Regions from separate parts of the Ornithinibacillus proteolyticus genome, predicted to be linked through region 2. Evidence: predicted binding sites of a transcription regulator. Region 2 holds the regulator's gene; the other holds the start of a gene.

Region 1 (13,877 bases), on a different contig from region 2:
TAGAGAATTGGCGAAATAAGAAGTGGATTTGGGTTCCATTAGTGATGATTTTAATATCCATAATGGATCCATTAACGACATACTACTTGCCGCAAATTATTGATTCTGTCGGTGGGGTTCCTGAGGGTACTACATTTGAACTACCTGAATTTGCACCGCCAGAGGTCATGATGATGAGTCTTTCACAGTTAAGTTTTTTAGGAGTACTAGTAGTAGTCTTAATTGCAATGGGAACAATAGCTGGAGAACGGAAAAGTGGTATTTCCGAGCTTATCTTAGTTAAGCCTGTACATTATATGAACTATATTACAGCTAAATGGGCTTCCTATTTACTATTAGTATGGGTATCGCTGTTGTTAGCCTTATTAGTTAGCTGGTACTATATTAATCTTTTATTTGGGACAATATCCTTCAGCGATTTTCTTATCACATATATTTTCTATGGCTTATGGTTAACCCTTGTGGTTTCACTGACCATTTTTTATAACACAGTAATTAAATCTTCAGGTTTAGTTCTGTTCTTTACCATTTTAACGATTATGGTGATGAGTATCGTAACCCAGATCTTCCAGCATATTTTGGATTGGAGCCCGAATAACTTATCTACTTACATTATCGAGTCAATCAGTACTGGCGAATTACATTCCGAATTAATTTTAACCGGGGTGATCACACTAGCGATTTCAATCGTATTAATTCTTGTTTCAGGACAGCTATTTAAACGGAAAGAAATGGCTGGATAAATAGGAAGGGGACATCCTGTCGTTATCGTCAGGATGTCCCCTGTTGTTTATCTTCTCTTCTCTATTGTAATTCTTCTGACAAACACAAAGGAAAGTAAAAAGAACAATAAACCGATCCCGAACATTTGATAGAAAAATACTATATTTACTTGATTTACGAACTCGACAATAATATCATAAACCCAGCCTTTAGCAATTCCAAATAGTAGCAATATGACCAGAACCCCAGCAACGAGTCCTCCACCAGCAAGACCATATTTATAGAATAGTAGGCCCATGACGAACATAAAGGATAGCAGGAAAAACATGACACTAATGTCAATCAATAACCGATTTAGCCAATTGTCTTCTATTATCATTGCTGGATGTAGAAACATAAAAGATGTGATATTTGCATTCTTTGTAAGAAGTAGCACGACTTCTTGAATCGTATTTGCAACGAGAGATTGTACCGTGGCAATGATTAAGAAATAAATACCCATACTAATTAAGATGTTCTTACGAGTTGCTCCCATTTTAATGGAAAAAGGAATGCTCTCCTTTACCCTTGTAAATCCTATGACCAAGCAATAAAAGTAAATTGCAAACGGAAAGCCAAATGCTAACATGCCATCTTCTACACCTAATAGGTACACTCCAAAAGCAAGAGAGACTAATAGCATAAATAATAAAATCGACCAAAATATGAGAATGTTATGGCGGATGTCACTAATATAGAAATATAGTAAACCTTTAATCTGTTTATTCATGATTACGCTCCTTTTCTTTCCGTAAGATAGATCATTAATTCTTGAATCGGTACACCTTCAACTGATAATCCAGCTGCTATTGCATCCTCTGAATGCCCTACTACATATGCTGTCATCATACCTGCAAGCTTTTTCGTCATGATCACTTCTTTATCTTGAATGAAATTATCTACTAATTCTTCCGTCCCAGAAACTGCACATGCACTGTTTCGTAGCACGTCTGCATCTTCCTGTAATGCAAGTTTTCCATCTTGAATAATGAGGACTTCTTCAAACATTAAACTAACCTCATCGATTAAATGGGTGGAAAAAATAATCGTTCTTGGCTCTTTTTCATATTCTTCTAGAAGAATTTCGTAGAACTTCTTTCGTGCCGCTGCATCAAGTCCAATATACGGTTCATCAAACACCGTTACCTGTGCTTTACTAGCTAAACCAACAATAATCCCAAGAGCAGACTCCATCCCTTTTGATAAGGCTTTTACCTTAGCTTTTAAATCCAAGTTATATTCCTTCACCAACTCTAATGCTAATGATTGATCCCAATTAGGGTAAAAGTATGAGCTAATCTTTAGGACATGCTTTATAGTCAAATCCTTTTTAAAATTGTGACCTTCTTTAATTAAGCAAATGGATTCTGTTAGTTTCTGATTATCAAACGGTTTTTCACCATCAATCAGAATCTCTCCACTTGTTGATAAAATTTGACCAGCTAATATTTCCATAAAGGTAGTTTTTCCAGCACCATTCCGACCAAGTAAGCCATATATCTTCGGCTCATTAAGCATAAAAGATATAGAATCTAATGCTCGTTTATTCCCGTATTGCTTCGTTAAATTCTTAACCTCAATTTTCATAATCGTGTTCCCCCTCCATCATTCTCATTAAATCCTTTTCACTTATTCGTAGCTTTTTTGCCTCTTCCCTTAATGGGAGAATAAAGTTCTCATAAAATGTCTGCTTTCGTTTTTCAATCAAAATCTCCTTCGCATTGTCTGTCACAAACATCCCTACACCCCTTCGTTTGAATAAAATCCCTTCCGCTACGAGTTCATTAATCCCCTTTGCTGCAGTAGCTGGATTTATCTTATAAAATGCTGCAAACTCATTCGTAGATGGCACCCGTTCCCCTGCCTTAATGGAGTCATTTATGATGGAATCTTCTAGTTGTTCTTTTATTTGAAGGAATATGGGTCTATTATCATCCAAATGATTCTTCATGTTTAAGCTCCTTCGTTAAATGGTTCATTACTTATGTAACTAACCATATAGCATTGAAGGTTTATTGTCAACATTATTTTGAAAAAATTAAACTTAATTAATAAAAGAGCCCATAAAAAAGAGACAGTCTCACACCTTTTCAGTGGGACTGTCTCTTTAGCTACGCTCTAATATGCCTTGTATGGGTGCTTTTTGCGGAAATATTATATAGTCTTCTCCTTCTGTATGGATAACCAAATCTCCATAAACTGCAGTGGAGTATATATTCGTTTCCATTTCCACTAGTTTCTTAATCACTCGGTTAACAGGATGACCATAGTCATTATATTTACTATAGGTTATCACCGCAATATCAGGTTCTACTAACTCTAGAAAATTTTCAGAGCTACTTGTTTTTGAACCATGATGCGCAATTTTAATTATTTCAGCACGTACATCATACTTAGCAGCTATTTTTTTCTCTTGGGCATCTTCTATATCTCCCAGCAATAAAAAGTCGATGTCATTATAGCTGAGCTTTAAAGCAATCGAGGATTGATTATTATTTTTATGCTTGCCGTGCGCATTAAGGATTCGAATATCCAAGAGTGTATCAATTGGCAATTCCTTGCCTGCTTTCGCAACCTTTAACGGAATTTCCTGCTTACGAACTTCATTTATATAATTCGCATATGCCCGGGTAATATGAAGCTTTCCAGAATCTAATATTTCTTTTACCTTAAATTCCTTCATTACTGCTGGAAGCCCACCAATATGATCACGATCTGGATGGGTAGCTATCATTAAATCAATTTTATCAATCCCTAGTCCTTTCAAATAACGGACTACTTTTTTGCCTGCCATTGGTGGACCACCATCAATTAATATATGCTTTTTATTTGGGGTCTTTATATAGATACTATCCCCTTGTCCAACATTTATAAAATGCACTTCCATTTTCGGTGCATGATGACTATGAACTGGTACACCGTCTGTCGCAAAAATAAGGAAGAATATTAAGAAGTAGGAGAGAATTCTAGTTGGTCGCAGCATGAATGATACATCCTTTGTAAAAGAGTTCATTACTATCCTTTCACGTTTCTAAGCGAAATATTTATGTATCCTTTGTCGCCTATGCTATAAATTCTCATTGACTGTGCTTCGTCGCAAAAATATTACTTAAAATGAAGGATTTTGAAAATTCTTGTCGAATACTAGTATATCGGATAAAAGGGGGAATTGATGATGAGTAACACACTACATTCTTTTGAGGTATATACAGATTAACAACTAAAGGTGGAGATGACTATAAATATTGCAATGGTTGATGTTACGGTGTCTAAACCGGACCATGACTTTAATGAACGTGAGCAAAAGATAATTGAAGTATTACTGCTCAACTTAGCAGCACATGGTAATAGTTATGCAACAAAGGAAAATATGGCATTTACTCCAAATGAAAAGAAGAAAGATACCCTGTTCTCTTTTCAATTTGCTTGGCAACAATCTATTCCTAAAGAACAATATGATGAACTTGTATCTTCTATTCAAAGGAAATACGAAACAGCATTTAATATGTGTGACATAGAAAATGTTGAAATACAGTTTCTTGAGAATGCATATTTGAAAAAATAAATTAAGTCATAAAACGAAGAACGAAAATTCATCCGATATATAAATAATAAGACGCATTGGACTTTGACCAATGCATCTTATCTGTTTACGCTTTATTCACTACTACCTCACCATTTTTCACAGAAACATGAACTTTATTCACGTTTTCCTCTTCCAAAAGTAAGTCTGTTAATGGATCTTCAATTTTATCCTGGATAACACGGCGTAATGGGCGTGCACCAAATTTAGGATCATAACCAATCTTAACTAGGGCTTTTTTCGCTTCATTAGTGATGGTAATTTCCATGTTATTTTCTTTAATTACTTCCGTTAACTCAGCTAACATTAAATCGATAATGCTCATTAGATTTTCTTCTGTTAACTCATTGAAGTTAATGATTGCATCAAATCGGTTTAAGAACTCTGGCTTAAAGTATGAGCTTAAGTTTTCCAATGTGGATACTGATTCGTGCTTATCTTTATTGAAACCAACTGTAATTGATTTCATACCTGTTCCAGCGTTACTTGTCATTATAATAACGGTATCTTTAAAGCTTACTTTCCTACCTTGTGAGTCTGTTAGATGACCATCCTCCATAATTTGTAGGAACATGTTTTGCACATCTGGGTGTGCTTTTTCAATTTCATCCAATAAGATGATGGAATATGGGCTACGACGAACTTGTTCTGTTAATTGTCCTGCTTCATCATGACCTACATATCCTGGAGGTGCACCGATAATTTTAGAAACAGAGTGTTTCTCCATATACTCACTCATATCTAAACGAATCATTGCATCTCTTGTACCAAATAATTCTTCTGCTAGTGCTTTTGTAAGTTCTGTTTTACCGACACCGGTTGGACCTACAAATAAGAATGATCCAATTGGACGGTATTTAGATTTAAGTCCGGCACGACTTCTGCGAATTGCTTTTGCCACATTATCCACTGCTTCATCTTGACCAATTACTTTCTTACGAAGGTTATCACCGATATTTTTCATTTTCGCTTGCTCATCTGCTTGTAGTTTTGTTACAGGAATACCTGTTTTCTCTTCTACAATTAGTTGGATATCGGAAATATCTACATCGATGACTTGCTCTTTACCTTTAGCCTTTTCAAGCTGCTTTTGTAACTGGATTTCTTGGTAGCGTAAGTTTGCTGCACGTTCATAATCTTCTTGTTCAGCTGCAGCTTCCTTCTCCTTCACGATTTCGTCGATTCGTCGTTGAATAGAGCTAGAATCTTTTTGTGAATTAGCTAGGTTTAAACGGGAACCAACTTCATCCATTAAGTCAATCGCTTTGTCTGGTAAGAAACGGTCTTGAATATAACGTGCAGACAATGTGACAAATGCATGAATAGCTTCTTCTGAGTAACGAACTTCATGGAATCTTTCATAACGATCTTTAATCCCATTTAGAATTTGAATTGATTCTTCAACAGATGGCTCCTTCACGATAATAGGTTGGAAGCGACGTTCCAGAGCGGCATCCTTCTCAATTTTTCGATATTCTTTCAACGTAGTTGCTCCGATGATTTGTAATTCCCCGCGAGCTAAAGCTGGTTTTAGAATATTACCTGCATCCATTTGAGATCCTTCTGCCGTTCCAGCACCTACTACTTGATGAATTTCGTCGATGAAAAGAATCGTTTCTTTGCGTTCTTGTAATTCCTTAATTAACTGTTTCATGCGTTCCTCAAACTGACCACGGACGCCTGTGTTTGCGACTAGCGATGCAACGTCTAAAATATAGACTTCTTTATGAATTAATTTCGCAGGTACTTGACCTTCTGCTATTTTTAGAGCTAGTCCCTCAGCGATAGCTGTTTTACCAACACCTGGTTCACCAATAAGAACCGGGTTATTTTTATTTCTTCTATTTAATGTTTCAATAACACGTTTAACTTCCTGATCACGACCAATTACTGGGTCAATTTCACCAGCGCGAGCAGCGTCGGTTAAGTTTCTTCCTAGTTGATCAAGCAAGCCATTTCGCTTCGTTCTTTTTTGCTTTGTTTTGGTTGATGTATTAGAATATGCTGAACCATTATTTTGGAAAAAGTTATCTGCAAATGCATCATTTTCTCCATCAAAAGGATTAGAGAAAAATCCATTTGCATTCATCATATTTTCTTGGATTTCACGGAAACATGAATTGCAAAGGTGCATCTGCATCTTTTCATGATTCATTTGCATTGCCATATTAATGTTCGCTTCATTTACACCACATTTTTGACATTTCATTTTCCATTCCTCCCGATAATTAAATATCAATAAGATCAAATTTGACTTTGACTATCTTTGACCTTGTGATTTTATTATACTCTGACCTTTTTTGACTTTCAAGTATTTTGTTCCATTTTTTTGAGAGGCAATAGTGAACCTATATCATACCGGTTTGTAGGTCCTCTCTAAAACCATCGTTCATACTGTGTCACTCACTTTCTATCGCTATATCCCCTTATTTAATAATAGAACCCTCCTCACTGCCAATGCGCTAATCTAATTCATCCATTCAGTAATTCTATCCCTTTTTCCATAAAAAATAGCAGCCAATCGGCTGCTATTGTGATACCTTCCGTTCTATTTCTTTCTTCCTTAATTCTACCCGTCTAATCTTCCCAGAGATAGTTTTGGGCAATTCTTTTATAAACTCTATTTCCCTAGGGTATTTATAAGGTGCGGTTAATGATTTAACATGCTCTTGTAATTCCTTCGTTAATTGACCTGGTTCTTCTTGAACATTTGGTTTTAGAACAACGAAGGCTTTTACAATACTTCCTCGTACCGCATCCGGACTTGCTACAACAGCACACTCCTGGACATGTGGGTGTTTCACTAGAGCATCTTCGACCTCGAATGGTCCGATCGTGTAACCTGAGCTAATGATGATATCGTCACTACGACCTTCAAACCAGAAATATCCGTCCTCGTCTTTTCGAGCTTGATCTCCTGTTATATAAAAATCCCCTCGCCGTGAAGCATTAGTACGTTCTGCATCTTTATAGTACGCTTTAAACAAAGCAGGACTGTTTAAACGAACAGCGATATCACCAACTACATTGACTCCTACTGGTTCACCAAATTCATCTATAATTTCTACATCATTCCCAGGTGTTGGTTTACCCATGGAACCTGGTTTAACCTCCATGTTTTTCATGACACCTAGTAATAATGTGTTTTCTGTTTGTCCGTAGCCATCCCTAACGGTCACATTGAAGTAGGTACGGAATGTATTAATCACTTCCACATTTAATGGTTCACCAGCAGAAACAGCACTATGAAGATGTGTTAGCTGATATCTACTTAAATCATCAACCTTAGCCATTAGGCGATACTCTGTTGGTGTGCAACAGAGGACATTAATCTTATTTTCTTCTAATAAACTTAAATATTTTTCTGCGTTAAATCTTCCATTATAAATAAAGCCTGTAGCCCCCATACCTAGAACCGATAAGAATGGACTCCATATCCACTTTTGCCAGCCAGGTCCTGCTGTAGCCCAGACCTTATCTCCAGCTTTTACACATAGCCAATTTTCTGGAGCTGTTTTAAGGTGAGCAAATCCCCAGCCATGGGTATGCACAACGCCTTTAGGGTTGCCAGTAGTACCAGATGTATAAGAGATAAAAGCCGTGTCATCTCTTGTTGTAGCTGCCTCTTCTAACCAAGGCGATGAATCCTCCATCAGCCCATCGAGAAAATACCAATTATCGACTGGTCTGCCGACTGCAAACTTTATAAGAGAGTCATATTCATGAAGATCTTTATATTGCTCGGTAAAAGTATGATAACTTACCACACCATTTACTTCTCCGTGGCTTATCCGGTATTGTAAATCATTCGTTGTTAGCATTTCGGAACTAGGAACAACTATAATGCCAGCCTTTAAGGCCGCTAAATAAACCTCATAAGCTTCAATTCTACGTGGAATCATGACGAGAAGCTTATCACCTTTTTTTAATTCACTTTCCAGGAAAACGTTTCCAATTTTATTCACGTTTTTCATGAGTTGACCATATGTAATTTCCCGTTTTCTAACTTCTTCGTCTTCCCAAATTAACGCTTTTCTGTTTTCGTGCTGCACATGCTTCTCCATTTCCATCACTATGTTATAGTCCATAGGAGCAATTAGATCCTCTCGCTTCACCTCATCAACTCCCTTAGCTTATTTCCAATTATTATAACAAAAATTTTGAAATGTTAAAATATAATTTAAGTGAAAAAAAGCTGGGACAATACTATTACACATAGGATATACCGAACATTAAAGTTAGCGCATCAAACCCGCCCCGGAAATATACTTGCGGTTGCTTCCAGTACAGGGGCGACACCTGCTCGAGAAAACCTCGCAGTGTCTTCTTTACACTTCATCACAGCATAAGTGCGACATCTGCTCGAAAAGACCTCGCAGTGTCTTCTTTACACTTCATCACAGCATAAGTGCGACATCTGCTCGAAAAGACCTCGCAGTGTCTTCTTTACCGTCGGGCGGCTGGTGAGCCTCCTAAGAGCTAACGCTCCCCTGGGGTCTCACCGATGCCTTTCCTCCCACAGGAGTCTCCGTATATTTCCGGGGCTAATGTGGTGATGGTTCGTTTGTTATTACCTTTGTTTTAGTTTTGTCCCAGCCTTACTATACCTCTAAAAAGAAAAATAGTGGGAAAAGTCACCCGTCGATGACCTTACCCACTAATCTTAGTATGTTTCAATAACCGTAAATCGGCTCTGATACTTTATCTTTCATTACCAATTCGTCTAGACTTTTAAACGTGTATCCATCTTTCTTTAAGTCTTGGATAATTTTCTCTAACGCTTGTGCATTATCCTCTGATACGGCATGAAGGAGAATAATAGCTCCTGGATGAACTTGCTCCATCACTTGATCATAAGCATATTGCCAACCTTTTTGGGCTTTTGTATCCCAATCGATTATTGCTAGCGACCAGAATACATGAATATAACCCAAGTCGTTTGCCCATTCCAATGTCTGTTGATTAAACATCCCTTTAGGTGGACGGACATATTTTATGTCATCTTGTTTAGATATTTTTGCAACCGCCTCTTCCAAGGTTTCCAGTTCCCGCTTCATAACTTCCTTCGTTAATATCGTAAAATCTGGATGATGATAGGAGTGATTTCCTACTATATGTCCTTCATCTACCATTCGCTTAATTAAATCAGGGGCACTACTAACATAATGTCCCGTCACAAAAAACGTAGCAGGTACCTTTTCTTTTTTTAATACATCTAATATTTCATCGGTAAATCCCTGCTCATAGCCGTTATCAAAGGTTAAGTAAAGTGTTTTATCACCAGAATCATCAACATAATAACTACCATAGTCTTTTAATATTTGATGATACTTTCCTATATCTGGCCTCTCATGATTCTTGTTTTTCTTATAACCCCAACCATAAGCTTCTGCCTCATCTACATTCATATAAAAAAAGGCAAGAAAAAATATGATGGTAGATGCTAATACGAAATGCCCTTTATGCATGATACCCCACCTATTTTTTTCTTACCTTTTGCTAAATCAGTTCTTTTTATTCACTTATAATCTATTTACCTACATCTTCGTTTATAAGAACAATGATGCTGCCCACCCAAAGATGAATAGTGGAATATTAAAGTGAATAAATGTAGGAACACATGTATCCCAAATGTGATTGTGCTTTCCGTCTGCATTTAATCCTGATGTTGGCCCAAGTGTACTATCAGATGCAGGAGAGCCAGCATCACCAAGTGCACCAGCTGTTCCTATTAGTGCTGCTGTTGCCAGTGGCGAAAAACCAGCCGCTAAACATATTGGAACAAATAATGCAGCTACAATTGGAATCGTTCCGAACGATGATCCAATACCCATCGTAATCACTAATCCGACTACTAATAAGACAAACGAAATGATTGCCTTATTATCTCCTAGAAATCCAGAGGATGCTTCAACTAGGGCATCCACTGCACCCGTCTCTTTTATAACATTGGCAAACCCGGATGCTACAAGCATTACGAATGCGATGGAGCTCATCATACTGACACCATCTGCCACGATTTTATCACTTTTAGAAAATGGAACAACAAAGAATAATACCATTAATAGTAGACCTGTTAATGCACCTAGAATTAGATTTCCAGTAATGATTTGGACTACTAGAGCACCAAGGATTGCTATAATCGTTAGTACATGCTTTATATTAAAGCTAACTTCTTCTAAATCTTGGTTGACAAAAGCAGCTGTCCCTGCGACATCCGATTTAGGCTCTTTATCTTTACGATATGTGATGAAAATAGCAATGAATAAACCAACTACCATTCCTAAAGCGGGGATAATCATTGATTTTGCAACTTCTCCCATTGTAATAGTTGCACCACTTTGTACCATGCCATCATAGATTGTACGGTGGAAAATAAGGCCAAATCCTGCGGGAATCAGAATATAAGGAGCCTTTAAACCAAATGTTAATGCTACTGCCACCCCACGACGATCAACCCGCATCTTATCAAATAGTTTCAATAGTGGTGGGATTAAAATTGGGATAAACGCGATATGCACCGGTACAGCATTTTGTGATAAAGAAGCAACACCTGCTATAGCTAGTAGGAGCATCGTTTTCTTGCCGGTTAATATCTTGATTAAATAGTTAACTAATATAGTTGTAATACCTGTGTAGCTAATAGCTACTGCAAAAGCTCCTAGTAATATATAACTTAACGCTGTATTTGCTTGCTCACCCATTCCATTTACAAGCATCTCAATTGCTTCTATAACATTCAATCCTGCCATTAATCCTGCAGCAACAGCTGCAATGATAACAGAGATTATTACGTTAACCCTTAATAAGCTTAATAATGTCATTACTAATACGGATACAATGACTACCCATTCCATATTGTCTTCCCCCTTAACTCTCTCGCTTCATTACTTTAACATGATAAAGCATTGAAGCGTTTTAGTCAACTTATTATTTTCACCAAAATCTGGAATTCTATACAAATTAACTAAAAAAGCTCTGAAACCATTATAGAATCAGAACTTTTAGAAGGGGATTATTTTAATTCAAATGAAAAAGATACATGATCTTGGATTGGTATCCACGCACCGATACCTTGCTTTGTCACATTTTTAATAACGAGTGATTTCTTCGTTCCTTTTAGTTCAATATAAACTTCTCCAAATGTTACTTTCCCTTTTTCATTTACCGCAGGTGCAAAAGCATGTAAGTAGCCGTATTTATCTGGAGGAACACCATAGGAATTCGTTTTTTTCGTTCCTGCGCCAATGGTAGTAGTATAAGAAAGTGGTAATTTAGTCTTTTGTTTAGATGTCATAATCATCATTTGTTTCACATCATTAGGGTTGTTAATCTTATTTGTTAAAGCACCCTTTACTTCTTTTTGGGCTTGTTGATTAAAACTTAGCTTTTGATTATCTGTTCCACCCATATTATTAAGCTCGTTAACGTTAATCTTTTGATACTCCCAATTTATATTGGTATCATCCGATTCGTAGTGTAGAGGCCATCGTCCAAGAAACACCATTCCTCGATAGCCAATACCAATTGGAGATGGGTTAATGGTGGATTCATTCAACATTTTGATTAAGTTTGGGTTACTAATTTTCACATCGGTACTATCCATTAATTCTTGTGTGAGTTTACTTGGCTCAATAACTTCCTCATCTTCATTGGAATTAGGATAGGTATTTTCTTTTGCAATATCTAAGACATGACTAGGAATTTCATAGTCATTCTTCTCTTTCTCTCCTTTCTCTTTAGCTAGGACGATAATTGGAGAGTATATTGCAAGTAAAAATATGATTAATGCTATAATATAATTGTTTTTCATCATGCCCATTCCTCTCTTTTTGCCTTAGTTTTTTCGTGTGCTTGCAATTTTATACATACATGTCATCTATAGGGGGGAACAAAAAATGATATTAGATCGTTTTCGCTTTTGGATTTTAATTTTGCTTGTGATGATTTCTGGTTTATCACAAGGAATGCTTATGCCACTACTGGCGATAATTTTAGAACAGGGCGCTGTAAGTTCTTCTGTCAATGGCTTACATGCTACAGGATTATACATTGGGGTTTTACTAGCTTCTCCTTTCATGGAAAAACCAATGAAGAAATTTGGATTTAAACCGATTATCTTAATTGGTGGTTTATTGGTTATTGTTTCTTTATTATTATTCCCTTTGTGGGAAGCGCTATGGTTCTGGTTTATCTTGAGAGTAGCAATTGGTATTGGTGATAATATGCTCCACTTTGGGACACAAACATGGATTACCACAACAGCAGACAAACATACCAGGGGAAGAAGCATTTCACTTTATGGAATGTCCTTTGGATTAGGATTTGCGATTGGCCCATTATTTACCAGGCTATTAGAGGTGAATGAAGCACTACCGTTTATTGCATCTGCACTATTAAGTACTATCGTATGGTCCCTAATGTTATTTGTTCGTAATGGACTGCCAAGTAGCGAAGCACCTAGTGTAGAAACAACGAAAGACAGCTCACTTAAGCGATTCATTCAGACAACGAAAATCGCATGGATTGCTTTATTACCGCCGCTTGCTTATGGGTTCTTGGAGGCAACCCTTCACGCTACCTTTCCTATTTACGGCCTTCGGATTGGTCATGATGTGGACATGCTTTCGTTGATTATTCCTTGCTTTGCTGGTGGAAGTCTAATTTCTCAACTACCTCTCGGAATACTAAGTGATCGAATTGGAAGAAGAAAAATCCTGTTAATCATCCTAACACTTGGTCTATTCTGTTTTATCGGTGCGGCTTTATTCGAGGCATCTGTTATGGCATTATTTATTCTATTTACATTGGCGGGAATCTTTGTTGGTTCACTATACTCATTAGGAATATCTTATATGACGGATTTACTCCCACAGTCATTATTACCAGCGGGAAACCTGTTATGTAGTATCGCATTTAGTATTGGAAGCTTAGGTGGACCCTATTTAGGTGGTATATTTATTGATATATTCCCTCATGTATCGTTCTTCTATGTTATTGCAGCTGTTTTAGCACTCATTGTAGGTGCAATGTTAATGAAGCGAAATAGTGCCATTATGGTTAGTAATTAATTTTCATTACGGGTGAATGAATGAACAAAAATACACTCCCCTCAGGCAAAACAGTTTATCTGTCTGCCCGAGGGGAGTGTTTTATTTACATCTAATGTGCTCTTAATTTATCGCTCGATTTGCTTTAATATCCACATACTTGCCATACCTTGCTTCTAATCTATCTTGTAAATAAGATATAGCAATTCCAATCGGCCAATAGACGAAAGCAACCATAATATACATGGTCATCGCATCAAAGGTACGTCCAGCGACTATTTGTGATTTTTGGAATAGCTCTGGCACCGTAATAATAGCGGCCAGTGAAGTTCCTAACATCACACTTAAAAATACATTAGCTAAAGGTGGAATGGCGATACGAATGGCTTGCGGCAAGATAATTAATCGCATTGCCTTCCAATACGGTATGTTTAATGCCTTAGCCGCTTCCCATTGTCCTTTATCCACACTAGATAGTGCTG
Region 2 (7,286 bases):
AGCATCTAAGCATGAAGCCCCCCTCAAGATGAGACTTCCCATCACTTCGAGTGAGTAAGATCCCTTAGAGACTATGAGGTTGATAGGTCCGAGGTGGAAGCGTGGTGACACGTGGAGCTGACGGATACTAATAGATCGAGGACTTAACTAACTTATTTGATATCGTTTGTTTACTCTTATTTAGTTTTCAGGGTATAATTCTATATCCAAACCATTGTCTGGTGATGATGGCGAGAAGGTCACACCTGTTCCCATACCGAACACAGAAGTTAAGCTTCTCAGCGCCGATGGTAGTTGGGGCATTGCCCCTGCGAGAGTAGGACGTTGCCAGGCAAGATTTAAGCCAAGAGATTGTATTGTCTCTTGGCTTTTTTGTATATAATATAATTCAATTATCATATTTTCAATTGGAATGACTAAACTGATAAGAGAGAAATAGTTAAGAGAAGGGGGAACTAACATGAATGCGGTCTTTGAAAACTTAATCGATGATAACTTCTTTCTAATAATAGCACGTGTACTAATTGCTTTAGTATTATCTGGTTTGATTGGTTTTGAGCGTGAATTGAAAAATCATTCAGCTGGCTTTCGTACTCATATTCTAGTTGGTGTTGGTGCTTGTTTAATGATGCTCCTATCTTTATTTGGCTTTGAGGCATATATTGAAAAATATAATAATGTTCAATTTGATCCAGCACGTATTCCCTCTTATGTAATTAGTGGGATTGGCTTTTTAGGAGCGGGAACAATTATGGTGTATGGAGGCACGATAAGAGGCTTAACTACTGCAGCTTCCATTTGGGCAGTAGCAGGTCTAGGCCTTGTTGTAGGAGCAGGAATGTATGCTGTCGCTGTATTTACCACCTTGATTATCTTGTTAAGCCTAGTTTTTCTTAATAACTTTGAAAAGCTATTCACTAGAGGCAAAACGTCCCTAGTATTAGAGATTATTTCGTATAGTGGGCTACCAATTAATAAAGTTGTTTCTGTGTTAGAGGATAGTGAGCTAAAAGTAAGACAGGTGGAAGTTATTAAAGTTGAAAATGATCTAAAAAGTATTTTTATAAAGGTTGAACGAAAGGCTAATCTAAATAAAATTGAGTTGTTTGAACGTTTATCTAGTATAGATGCTGTAAAAAGTGTTTCAGAAAGATAATAAGTAACTTTTAAGTCCCCTATGTATAGTGCAAAATAAAAGTGCAGAGTATTGCAAGGGCATTTGGCGTTGCAACTTTACATTGAGAGGCGGGCATGATAACCTTCATTGGCAAAGCCAGCCCTTGCCACGGCTGGCTTCATGGCTTTGTCCTCATGCCCGCAGAGGCTCAATGTCAAGTTGCAACATTGTGTAATTGCAATTGCAATCTTGTGTATTTTCGTTTTGCAAAATACACCCTACACATCATGAACAGCTGTGTAGGTTTTTTTATATAATTATAAGGGTGGAAGATTTTCTTTAGATAAATGGTTTTGATTGTTATGAATTTGTCTACAATAGTTATTGTAAGATAGTTGCATCTGATAAAATTTGAAGTATAATAAAAGTAAAGTCAAAGATAGTCAAAGTCAATATGGTGGACGAACCTGAGATTACTCTGGAATCTAGGAGGGAATCAAATGAGCAATATTTCAGATGTAATTGAGCAATATTTAAAACAAGTCTTACAAGCAAAAGGGCAAGATGCTATTGAAATAAAACGTAGCGAGATTGCAGATCGATTTCAATGTGTTCCATCACAAATAAACTATGTCATTAATACTCGTTTTACGGTGGAAAAAGGATATATTGTTGAAAGTAAGCGTGGTGGTGGAGGGTATATTCGAATTATTCGAATTAGACACCGCGATAAATCAGAATTAATTGATGAGATTATTGAGCTAATTAACCCTACGGTAACCCAGCAAGCCGCTGTAAATGTATTAGAACGCCTTATGGAAGAGGGAATCTTAACGGAACGAGAAGCTAAGATAATGGCTAATGGAATCAGTAGGGAGACATTAGCATTTAAATTGCCTCTACGAGATGAGATTAGAGCAAGAATTTTAACCTCTATGCTCACAACATTAAAGTACTTATAAGTTAATCGGTTTAGATTTTAGACAAGGGGGAAACAAGGTGGAGTGTCAGGAATGTCATCAACGGCCAGCTACTTTGCATTATACACAGGTGATTAACGGACATAAGACGGAAATTCAAATTTGTGAGGTCTGTGCAAAAGAAAAAGGATATATGACGTATCCGGAAGATGGATATTCGCTTCATAATCTATTAACTGGATTATTTAACTTTGAGTCTGGAACTGTCGGGTCACCTGGAGCACACTTACAAAAGGAAAAAGATGTTCAATGTCCAAAATGTGGGTTGACCTTTACGGAATTTAAACAAATCGGTAAGTTTGGATGTGGAGAGTGTTACCATACCTTTTCTTCCAATCTAAATCCAATTTTCCGTCGTGTTCATAGTGGAAATACAGAACATAGGGGTAAGATACCGAAGCGAAAAGGTGGCAATTTACATCTTAAGAAACAGCTTGCAAATTATAAGACGGAATTAAAAGAATTAATTATTAATGAAGAGTTTGAACAAGCTGCTGTAATTCGAGATAAGATTAAGGAATTAGAAGCAAAGATTAATCGTAAGGAAACAGGTGATAGTAATGACACTTCAACATTTCATGAATGAAGCAATCAGTCCTTGGATGCGTGAACAAGGTCCAGATCATGATATTGTACTAAGTAGTCGCATTCGTTTGGCGCGTAACTTTGCAGACATGCCATTTCCTATTATTGCCGATCAAAAAGACTTAGAGCAAATCCGTAAATTCTTTAAACAGGAATACGAGCATACGTCATTTGGAGAATATAAGAACTTTGAATTTATCTCGATCCGAGACATAACCGCAATTGAGAAAAGTGTATTAGTAGAGAAGCACCTAATTAGCCCATTACTTGCGAAAAGAGAAGGTGCAGCTGCTACGCTAATTTCACAAAACGAACAAGTCTCTGTCATGATAAATGAAGAGGATCATATTCGAATTCAACTATACTTTCCTGGTTTACAATTAACGAAGGCATTAAACAAAGCCTTGGAGTTTGATGATTGGATTGAAGAAAAGGTAAATTATGCTTTTGATGAAAAGCGTGGCTTCTTAACCAGTTGTCCGACTAATGTAGGGACAGGGATGAGAGCATCGGTAATGATGCATTTACCAGCGCTTGCTATGACGAAGCAAATCAATCGAATGATGCCAGCTATAAACCAGCTAGGACTAGTAGTAAGAGGGATTTATGGAGAAGGTAGCGAAGCATTAGGAAATATCTTTCAAATTTCTAATCAGATTACACTTGGAAAGACAGAAGAGCACATCATAGAAGATTTGGAGAGTGTTGTACAACAGTTAATTGAACATGAGCGAAAGGCTCGTACTAGAATTTTAGAACAATCCGGAATTGAACTAGAGAACCGTATTTTCCGTTCTTTAGGTGTTTTGGAATATAGTAGAATTATTGAATCAAAAGAGGCTGCAAGATGTTTATCAAATGTTAGACTGGGAATTGATTTAGGAATCATTAAAAATGTTTCTCGTAATATACTTAATGAACTGATGGTTTTAACACAACCAGGTTTCTTGCAGCATTATGCAAAAAAGACGCTAAGTGCTTCAGAGAGAGATGTACTAAGAGCGTCTTTAATCCGGGAACGATTACAATTTGAGGAATAGGTAGGAGGAAATCTTATATGATGTTTGGACGTTTCACTGAGAGAGCACAGAAAGTTTTAGCCTTATCACAAGAAGAAGCCGTACGTCTTGGTCATAATAATATAGGTACAGAGCATATTCTTCTTGGATTAGTGCGTGAAGGGGAAGGTATAGCTGCGAAAGCATTAGAATCTCTTGGATTAGAAGTATCAAAAATTCAAGAAGAAGTGGAAAAGCTAATTGGAACTGGTAAGCAACCAATGCAAACCATTCACTATACACCTAGAGCAAAAAAGGTAGTTGAGCTATCCCAAGATGAGGCAAGAAAATTAGGTCATTCCTATGTAGGAACAGAACACATCCTATTAGGCTTAATCCGAGAAGGTGAGGGCGTTGCTGCTCGTGTTTTAAATAACCTTGGGGTTAGTTTAAATAAGGCAAGACAACAAGTGCTTCAATTATTAGGTAGTAATGAATCTCAAGCTGGTAGACAGGGTCGAGGCCAAGCTTCTAATGCTAATACACCGACATTGGATTCACTAGCGAGAGATTTAACACAAAGTGCAAAAGAGGGGAATATTGACCCGGTCATTGGAAGAAGTAAAGAAATAGAACGTGTTATCCAAGTGTTAAGTCGCCGTACGAAAAACAATCCAGTCCTGATCGGAGAGCCTGGTGTTGGTAAGACAGCTGTAGCAGAAGGATTAGCACAGCAAATCATTCAAAATGAAGTACCAGAAACATTACGAGATAAGCGTGTCATGACACTGGATATGGGTACTGTTGTAGCAGGTACGAAATATCGTGGGGAATTCGAGGACCGCTTGAAAAAGGTAATGGAGGAAATCCGCCAAGCAGGCAATATTATCTTATTTATTGATGAATTGCATACGTTAATTGGTGCTGGAGGTGCAGAAGGGGCAATTGATGCTTCCAATATTTTAAAGCCATCATTAGCGCGTGGAGAATTACAATGCATCGGTGCTACTACATTGGAAGAGTATCGTAAATATATTGAAAAGGATGCAGCTTTAGAGAGACGTTTCCAACCAATTCAAGTGGATGAGCCAACATTAGAAGAAACGATTCAGATTTTAAAAGGACTACGTGACCGCTATGAGGCGCATCACCGTGTAACGATTACCGATGAAGCGATAGAAGCGGCTGCTAAATTATCGGATCGATATATTACCGATCGTTTCTTGCCAGATAAAGCAATCGACTTAATTGATGAGGCCGGTTCTAAAGTAAGATTACGTTCCTACACTGTTCCACCAAATCTAAAGGACTTGGAGCAAAAGCTTGAAGAGGTACGGAAAGAAAAAGATGCTGCAGTACAGAGTCAAGAGTTTGAAAAAGCAGCTTCACTTAGAGATACAGAGCAGCGTTTACGTGAGCAACTAGAGACGACAAAGAATGAATGGAAAGAAAAACAAGGACAAGAGGATTCTCAAGTAACAGTTGAAGATATTGCTAGTATTGTGTCGATTTGGACTGGTGTACCAGTTTCTAAATTAACAAAAGACGAAAGTGAGCGTCTGCTTCATTTAGAAGAGGTATTACACGATCGTGTTATCGGCCAAGAAGAAGCCGTTAAAGCTGTTGCAAAAGCAATAAGAAGAGCAAGAGCAGGACTTAAAGATCCGAAACGTCCAATTGGCTCCTTTATTTTCTTAGGACCAACAGGGGTAGGGAAAACAGAATTGGCTCGTGCGCTTGCTGAGGCGATGTTTGCCGATGAAGATGCAATGATTCGTATTGATATGTCCGAATACATGGAAAAACATTCGACCTCACGACTTGTTGGATCTCCTCCAGGATATGTTGGATACGAAGAGGGTGGTCAACTAACGGAAAAAGTTCGTAGAAAACCATACTCTGTTGTATTATTAGATGAAATAGAAAAAGCACATCCTGAGGTGTTTAATATCCTTTTACAAGTGCTAGAAGATGGACGCCTAACCGATTCGAAAGGTCGTGTCGTAGACTTCCGTAATACGGTAGTAATCATGACATCAAATGTTGGAGCAAGTGAGCTGAAGCGTAACAAATATGTCGGATTTAACTTAGATGATGAAAACAAAGACTATGCGAATATGAAATCAAAAGTCATGGACGAATTGAAAAAAGCTTTCCGTCCAGAATTCTTAAATAGAATTGACGAAACGATTGTATTCCATTCCTTAGAGAAGAAACATATGAAATCAATTGTCACATTAATGGTTAAAGACGTACAAAAGCGTTTAATCGAACAAGAAATTGATTTCTCGCTTACCGATAAAGCACTTGAAAAAATTGCGAATGAGGGCTTTGATCCTGAATATGGTGCAAGACCATTAAGAAGATCTATACAAAAGAATATTGAAGATCTATTATCAGAGGAGCTACTAAAAGGTTCGATTAAAATCGGAGAAAAGGTTAAAATTGGGTTAAATAATAAAGGTGAATTTATTATTTTACCGTAAAATAGTTTTATTTTCTTGAAGAAAAAGCTAGGAGGATTTCACCTTCTAGCTTTTTTCTTCCTCAGAAAGGTATGGTACGATGCTAGTTATAATTGTAGGGCGTCTATAAATTGGCAGTTTTATAGCGGATATAGTGTATAGAGCGATGTGTTCTGTTAGTAAAACAATGTTAATGAAACCCTAATTTATGAAGAATATGTGGCAAACTTAAGGAAAAATAATACTAAATTGATAGATTTCTGTAACCTTAATACCGCGTTAAACGTATATAATAGAGGTATCCGAAAGGAATGATATGATTGGCAAAAAGAAAGACTAAATTTGTTTGCCAGGAATGTGGATATGAAACTGCAAAATGGTTGGGCAAATGCCCAGGTTGTAATAATTGGAATAGCTTTGTAGAGGAAACCGAAATTACAGGTAAACAATCAAGACATACATTTAGTGGCATTTCTAGCTCTGGTAGTAAACCAGAAAAAATAACATCTATTGAGTCACAGGATGAGCCACGAATTACAACAAAATTAAACGAGTTAAACCGTGTGCTTGGCGGTGGTGTTGTACCTGGATCATTAGTACTAATCGGTGGTGACCCGGGTATTGGAAAGTCAACACTCCTATTACAAGTCTCATCACAGCTTGCCGAGAAGCAGCTGCCAGTTTTATATATATCTGGTGAGGAATCTACTAGACAAACGAAGCTTCGTGCAGATCGGTTAGGTGTAAGCTCAGACTTACTTTATGTACTTTCTGAAACGAATTTACTAACGATAACGAACCATATCGATCAGTTAAAACCATCACTCGTCATTATTGATTCCATACAAACCATCTATCGTGAAGAGGTAACTAGTGCACCTGGAAGTGTATCCCAGGTTAGAGAATGTACAAGTGAATTAATGCGAATTGCTAAAACGAGTGGTATACCTATTTTTATCGTAGGACATGTAACGAAAGAAGGAGCAATTGCTGGTCCGAGGTTATTAGAGCATATGGTAGATACCGTGCTTTATTTTGAAGGAGAAAGACATCACACATACCGAATTTTACGTGGTGTAAAGAATCGTTTCGGTAGCACGAATGAAATGGGTATTTTTGAAATGAAGGAAGAGGGCTTACG

Evidence for each region. The regulator CtsR, encoded in region 2, represses protease genes until heat stress. The targets are predictions, from matches to a motif close to ATGGTCAATAAAGGTCAAACA.
Region 1: a site for CtsR is predicted at 6,633-6,653, ahead of AAIB49_RS04065 (ATP-dependent Clp protease ATP-binding subunit). Genes of this name have one in related genera too.

Annotation. Positions count from the first base shown of each region.
Region 1 covers NZ_JBCPXV010000005.1:16,945-30,821, forward strand. The annotation lists gene AAIB49_RS04035 (ABC transporter permease) at 1-743, shown strand, start outside; gene AAIB49_RS04040 (hypothetical protein) at 791-1,492, opposite strand; gene AAIB49_RS04045 (ABC transporter ATP-binding protein) at 1,495-2,349, opposite strand; gene AAIB49_RS04050 (GntR family transcriptional regulator) at 2,339-2,713, opposite strand; gene AAIB49_RS04055 (ComEC/Rec2 family competence protein) at 2,870-3,745, opposite strand; gene AAIB49_RS04060 (hypothetical protein) at 3,995-4,327, shown strand; gene AAIB49_RS04065 (ATP-dependent Clp protease ATP-binding subunit) at 4,413-6,554, opposite strand; gene mbcS (acyl-CoA synthetase MbcS) at 6,874-8,460, opposite strand; gene pdaA (delta-lactam-biosynthetic de-N-acetylase) at 9,019-9,813, opposite strand; gene AAIB49_RS04080 (Na+/H+ antiporter family protein) at 9,895-11,202, opposite strand; gene AAIB49_RS04085 (YfkD famly protein) at 11,361-12,158, opposite strand; gene AAIB49_RS04090 (MFS transporter) at 12,244-13,416, shown strand; gene AAIB49_RS04095 (amino acid ABC transporter permease) at 13,519-13,877, opposite strand, start outside.
Region 2 covers NZ_JBCPXV010000021.1:61,197-68,482, reverse strand. The annotation lists partial or broken rRNA gene AAIB49_RS11375 (23S ribosomal RNA) at 1-151, shown strand, start outside; rRNA gene rrf (5S ribosomal RNA) at 218-333, shown strand; gene AAIB49_RS11365 (MgtC/SapB family protein) at 461-1,156, shown strand; gene AAIB49_RS11360 (CtsR family transcriptional regulator) at 1,618-2,079, shown strand; gene mcsA (protein-arginine kinase activator protein McsA) at 2,117-2,683, shown strand; gene mcsB (protein-arginine kinase McsB) at 2,658-3,722, shown strand; gene clpC (ATP-dependent protease ATP-binding subunit ClpC) at 3,740-6,166, shown strand; gene radA (DNA repair protein RadA) at 6,466-7,286, shown strand, end outside.